One region of the Kitasatospora sp. NPDC101176 genome, then DNA from elsewhere that is predicted to be linked to it. Evidence: predicted binding sites of a transcription regulator. Region 1 holds the regulator's gene; the other holds the start of a gene.
The links. Region 1 encodes HrcA, which represses chaperone genes, less so after heat shock. Its sites were predicted from a motif close to TTNGCACTCNGNNNNNCNGAGTGCNAA; they were not measured.
Positions count from the first base shown of each region.

Region 2: a site for HrcA is predicted at 1,802-1,828, ahead of ACIRS1_RS22900 (FmdB family zinc ribbon protein). Genes of this name have one in related genera too.

Region 1 is NZ_JBIWPA010000002.1:93,341-96,543, reverse strand. Features, by position in the region: gene ACIRS1_RS03160 (16S rRNA (uracil(1498)-N(3))-methyltransferase) at 1-67, opposite strand, end outside; gene dnaJ (molecular chaperone DnaJ) at 185-1,327, opposite strand; gene hrcA (heat-inducible transcriptional repressor HrcA) at 1,404-2,438, opposite strand; gene htpX (zinc metalloprotease HtpX) at 2,702-3,203, shown strand, end outside.
Region 2 is NZ_JBIWPA010000017.1:93,434-96,636, reverse strand. Features, by position in the region: gene ACIRS1_RS22905 (MFS transporter) at 318-1,682, shown strand; gene ACIRS1_RS22900 (FmdB family zinc ribbon protein) at 1,840-2,160, shown strand; gene mscL (large conductance mechanosensitive channel protein MscL) at 2,815-3,203, shown strand, end outside.

The DNA.
Region 1 (3,203 bases):
GCACCACGGTGCCGGGCGCGGCGGCGGCGATCCGCTCGGTCTCGACGACGAAGACGGGGGCGGTCATGCGGGGAACCTCCGGTGGTGGGGCGGAGCGGGGGCGCTCCGGCTGGGCGGGCACGCGAAACCGGGCGGGCACGCGAAAGGGGTGCCGGGCGGATCCCCGGCACCCCCGCGCGGACGGCTACCGGCCGTTGAACGCGTCCTTCAGGCGCGAGAACAGGCCCTGCTGGCCCGGCGCGAACTGGCCGGCCGGCCGCTCCTCGCCGCGCAGCACCGCGAGCCGGCGCAGCAGCTCCTCCTGCTCGGCGTCGAGCTTGGTCGGCGTCTGCACCTCGACGTGCACTATCAGGTCGCCCCGGCCGCCCCCGCGCAGGTGGGTGATGCCCCGCCCGTGCAGCGGGATCGACTGCCCGGACTGCGTGCCCGGCCGGATGTCGACCTCCTCCAGCCCGTCGAGGGTCTGCAGCGGCACCTGGGTGCCGAGCGCGGCCGCCGTCATCGGGATGGTGACGGTGCAGTGCAGGTCGTCCCCGCGCCGCTGGAAGACGGTGTGGGTGGTCTCGGCGATCTCGACGTACAGGTCGCCGGCCGGGCCGCCGCCGGGGCCGACCTCGCCCTCGCCGGCCAGCTGGATCCGGGTGCCGTTGTCGACGCCCGCCGGGATCTTGACGGTCAGGGTGCGGCGGGCGCGCACGCGGCCGTCGCCGGCGCACTCCGGGCACGGGGTCGGCACGACGGTGCCGAAGCCCTGGCACTGCGGGCAGGGGCGGGAGGTCATGACCTGGCCCAGGAAGGACCGGGTGACCTGGGAGACCTCGCCCTTGCCGCGGCACATGTCACAGGTCTGCGCGGAGGTGCCGGGGGCCGCGCCCTCGCCGCTGCAGGTGGTGCAGGTGACGGCCGTGTCGACCTGGAGCTCCTTGGTGGTGCCGAACGCGGCCTCCTCCAGGGTGATCTCCAGCCGGATCATGGCGTCCTGCCCGCGCCGGGTCCGCGAGCGCGGTCCGCGCTGGCCGGCCGCGGCGCCGAAGAAGGCGTCCATGATGTCCGAGAAGCCGAATCCGGCCGCACCGGCGCCGAAGCCGCCCGCGCCCGCGCCGCCGCCCGGGGACAGCGGGTCGCCGCCGAGGTCGTAGACCTGGCGCTTCTGCGGGTCGGAGAGCACCTCGTAGGCGGCGTTGATCTCCTTGAACCGCTCCTGCGTCTTCGGGTCCGGGTTGACGTCCGGGTGCAGTTCGCGTGCCAGGCGCCGGAACGCCTTCTTGATCTCGTCCTGCCCCGCATCCCGTCGGACGCCGAGTACCGCGTAGTAGTCCGTGGCCACCAAATGCTCCGCTTGTTCCGCCTGTAGAAGTGCTGCGACTGGACACCGCCGTTACCCGTGCAACGGCGGTCGATTGCTACGACTCGGCCAGGATCTGACCCACGTACCGCGCCACCGCACGCACCGCCCCCATTGTGCCCGGATAGTCCATCCGGGTCGGACCGATCACACCCAGTTTGGCCACGCTCTCGTCGCCCGAACCGTAACCGACCGACACCACCGAGGTGGAATTCAGCCCCTCGTAGGCGATCTCGCGCCCGATCCGGACCGTCATCCCGGCGTCCGCGGTCTCACCCAGGAGGCGGAGCAGGACGACCTGCTCCTCCAGGGCCTCCAGCACCGGCTGGATGGTGAGCGGGAAGTCGTGGCCGAAGCGGGTCAGGTTGGCCGTGCCGGCCAGCATGATCCGCTCCTCGTTCTGCTCGGCGAGCGCCTCGAACAGCGTCGCCAGGACGGTGGTGACGGTCGGCCGGTCCGCCTGCTCGAACATCGCCGGGAGCTCCTCCAGGAACCCCGGCACGTCCGGCAGCCGCTGGCCGGCGGCCCGCGCGTTGATCCGGGCCCGCAGGTCCGCCAGGACCGTCTCGCCGACGGTGCCCGGGCAGTCCACCATCCGCTGCTCGACCCGGCCGGTGTTGGTGATCAGCACCAGCATCACCTTGGTCGGGGCGAGGGCGACCAGCTCGATGTGCCGGACGGTGGAGCGCGACAGCGACGGGTACTGCACCACCGCGACCTGCCGGGTCAGCTGCGCGAGCAGCCGCACCGTGCGGGCCACGGTGTCGTCCAGGTCGACGGCGCCGTCCAGGAAGTGCCGGATCGCCCGGCGCTCGGGGGCGCTCATCGGCTTGATCTCGGCGAGCTTGTCGACGAACAGGCGGTAGCCCTTATCGGTGGGGATGCGCCCGGCACTGGTGTGCGGCTGGTGGATGTAGCCCTCCTCCTCCAGCGCCGCCATGTCGTTGCGCACGGTCGCCGGGGAGACCCCGAGGTTGTGCCGCTCCACCAGGGCCTTGGAGCCGACCGGCTCCTCGGTCCCCACGTAGTCCTGGACGATCGCGCGGAGCACGGCGAGCTTGCGGTCGTCCAGCTGGCGGATCTCACCGGCCATGGGGCACACACCTCCGTCTTCGCACGTTGTCCGTCTGTGTCACAGATGCTGCCGACCGCTCCGGGAAGGCCCCGGATCCGGTGACCGCCCTGGCACTCTGAACCTACGAGTGCCAGAACCGTACCTGCCAGTGTAAGGCCCGGGCCTTGAGGCAGGAACGGCCCGGCCGGAGTGATCCTGCCCGCAGTTCCCGGCGCGGGGGTGGTGCCGTGGGGCCGTCCGGGTGGCAGCATCGGAAGCGACGGCGAATGGAGGAGCAAGCGATGTCGAGCTCGGGCCAGCACACCCGTTTCGCGCCCGACCGCGGTCTGACCGGCCGCATGGTCGTGACGATGTTCGTGATCGGGTTGCTGTACGTCGGTTTCACCGGCCTGCTGATCGCGCTCCTGCGCGGCGCCTGGCCACTGATCGTCCTCATCTCCGGCGGGCTGTTCGTGGCCCAGTTCTGGTTCAGCGACAAGATCACCGAGCGGGCGATGGGCGCCCACCAGGTGAGCCCGGAGCAGTACCCGCAGCTGCACGGCACCATCGACCGGCTCTGCGCCCTCGCGGACATGCCCAAGCCCCGGGTGGCGGTCGCCGACAACGACATGCCGAACGCCTTCGCCACCGGCCGCAACCCGCAGAACGCCGTGGTCTGCGTCACCACGGGGCTGCTGCGCCGGCTGGAGCCCGAGGAACTCGAAGGGGTCCTCGCCCACGAGCTGTCGCACGTCGCCCACCGGGACGTCGCGGTGATGACCGTCGCCGGGTTCCTCGGCGTCC
Region 2 (3,203 bases), on a different contig from region 1:
CGGGTGGCGGCGGGTTGAGGGTGACTTTCAAGGCTTAACGCGCCGTTCACCTTCAATAGACAGGACAGTTTTGGATTTGCCCTGTAGTGTGGTGGCCAGCGCGACATCTACGCGCGTATATGTATGATGGATACACCACACCCAGCATCTGCCTGACGCAGAGTTGGCGCGACCGCTCGGCGGCCGCGGTCCGGCCCCGGCCCACACGCCGGACCGGCCCGGTATCTACCCCGGTCGACGCGCGAGAGGACGACTCTCGGCGCCGTCGGGGCCACACCATGCCCTGCCGCGCTACCAGGCAGCAGGAAGGACCGACCGTGACGGCCCGCCGAACGGTCGACAACGCCGAGGACGCCGGCGCCACCAGCGCGCCCGCCCGCGTCGGCTACGGTGCGCTGCTCCGCACGCCCGGCGCCTGGACGTTCCTGGTGCCCGCGTTCGTCGCGCGGCTGCCCTACGCGATGCTCAGCATGGGCATCCTGCTGCTCGTCAAGGACACCCACGGCTCCTACGGCACCGCCGGCACCGTGACCGCCGTCGCCGCCGTCTCGCAGGCCCTGATCGGCCCGCAGACCGGCCGCCTCGCGGACCGGTACGGGCAGGCCACCGTGCTCGTCCCCACCGTCCTGGTGCACGCCCTGTCGGTCGGCGTGCTGATCGCCCTCGCGCTCGGGCACGCCCCGGCCTGGACCCTGTTCCTGGCCGCCGTCCCGGCCGGTGCGAGCGTGCCGCAGATCGGCGCCATGGTCCGCGCCCGCTGGGTCGCCACCTTCGGCGCCGAGGGCGCGTCCGCCACCTCCGCCGCCAAGGTGAGCACCGCGTTCGCCTTCGAGTCCGTGACGGACGAGTTCACCTTCGTGGTCGGCCCGATCGTGGCCGCCAAGATCGCCACCTCGGTCAACCCCTCCGCCAGCCTGATCGCCGAGGCCGCACTGACCCTCGTCGGCGGCCTGGTCTTCGCCGCCCAGCGGCGCACCGCGCCCGCCCGGATCACGCCGCGCCCCGGCGCCCGGCGCGCCTCCGCCCTCTCCTCGCCCGGCGTCCGGCTGCTGGCCGGCGTCACCCTCGGGGTCGGCGCCGTCTTCGGCGGCATGCAGGTCTCGGTGAACGCCTTCGCCGACTCGGTCGGCCAGCACGACGCCTCCGGCACCGTGTACGGGATCTTCGCCGGCGGCTCGATGGTGGCCGGCGTGCTCTACGGCGTGATCGCCTGGCGGCACGCGGTGCAGCAGCGGATGATCGCCAGCTACGCGCTGCTGGTCCTGGGCTGCTCGACGCTGTGGGCCATGCCCAACCTGGTCGCGCTCTCCGTCGCCGGGCTGGTCTGCGGCCTGGCCATCGCGCCGACCCTGATCAGCGGCTACACCCTGGTCGAGACGCTGGTCGAGGACGGCGCCAAGACCGAGGCCTTCACCTGGCTGACCGGCGCCATCGGCCTCGGCCTGGCGGTCGGCTCGATGGTGGCCGGCCAGCTGATCGACGCCAACGGGCCGTCCGCGGGCTTCCTGGTGCCGGTGATCGGCGCCGGCCTCGGCCTGGTCGCGCTGGTCTCGCTGCGACACCTGCTGGTCGCGCCCGGCGGCGCGGTCGGCGCCGGCGGTGCGGACGGGGCGACCGCGGCGGACGCGGCCCCGTCGGAGCACGCCGCGGCGCGGCAGCTGGTGGGTGCGGCCAAGGGCTGAGCCGGTACCCGCGGTCTGCGCCGGACCACCACCCCGGAACGGCGCGGGCGTTCAACCCGGCTCATCTCACACCGGAGTCGCTGGACTGATCCCGCGGAATGCCGCATCATTGACCATCGTTAGCACTCATCAGGCGAGAGTGCCAGGAGGAAGACAAGTGCCCACGTACCAGTACCAGTGCACCGAGTGCGGCAACGGCCTGGAGGCGGTGCAGAAGTTCACCGACGAGGCGCTGACCACGTGCCCCGACTGCCAGGGACGACTGCGCAAGGTCTTCTCGGCCGTGGGCGTCGTGTTCAAGGGCTCGGGCTTCTACCGCACCGACAGCCGCTCGTCCTCCAGCAGCTCGGTGGGCTCCGGCGGCTCGGCGTCGACCGGCTCGTCCTCGACGTCCTCGAACGGCTCGTCCTCGACCTCGACGTCCTCCTCGACGTCCTCCGCCTCGAGCGCTTCGAGCCCGGCTCCGGCCGCGAGCTGATCACGGCGCCGGCCCGTCCGGCACCGTCGACGACACGGGACAGGCCCGTCACCCCCGCTCCGCGCGGGGGCGGCGGGCCTTCTCGTCGTTCCCGGGCGTCGTTCCGGGCCTCCTCGTCGCCCCGGGCTCTTCTGGTGGCCCCAGGCCCTTCTCGTGACCCCGGATCGGCCCGGTCGTCAATCCGGCCGGCCGTACTCACTCCCGCGGGTGTACGGATTCGTCCACAGGGGCCGGGTTGTCCACAGGCTGCGGATAACGGCTTCCCGCGGCGGCGGCGGGCGCCCATCGTGTGGGTCAGCAGAGCACGGCCGGCCCGGCAGGGGCCGGCGCCCTACGACCCCGGTGGTGCCGATGTCCTCCCCGATCCTCTCGATCCCGCTGCCCGCGCCCACCGTCCCGCCCCGGCAGGAGGTGCCCCGGTTCCCGCCGATCCGGCGCGGCGCCGGCCGGTGGCACCGCTGGCGGCACGTCGTACGGCGGCGGGCCGGGGTGCCCGCGGCGGTGCTGCTCGCCGTGGCCGCGGCACTCGCGGTCGGGCCCGCCCGGGCCGGGCTGCCGCCCCCACCGGGCGGCGCGGTGGGCCGGACGGGTTGTCAATCCGGAGCACTGGAAGATCACCCGTAACCGGGCGACGACTTCGTCGTTCACGGCGGCATGAAAGGCTTCAAGGAATTCCTGCTGCGCGGGAACGTCGTCGAACTCGCCGTCGCCGTTGTCATCGGCGCGGCCTTCACCAACATCGTCAACGCCTTCGTCAAGGGCGTGATCAATCCGATCGTCGGCGTGTTCGGGGCCAAGGACCTGGCGTCCTACAGCTCCTGCCTCAAGGGCCCCTGCGAGGTGAGCCCCACCGGCGAGGTCGTGTCCGGGATCTTCATCCTGTGGGGGTCGGTGCTCAGTGCCGTCCTGCAGTTCATGATCACCGCGGCCGTCGTCTACTTCTGCCTGATCGTCCCCATGAACCGGTTCACCGCGCGGCGCAAGACCCTCGCCGAGTCCACCGCGGAGGCCGAGGCCAAGGAGGTACTGCTGCTCACCGAGAT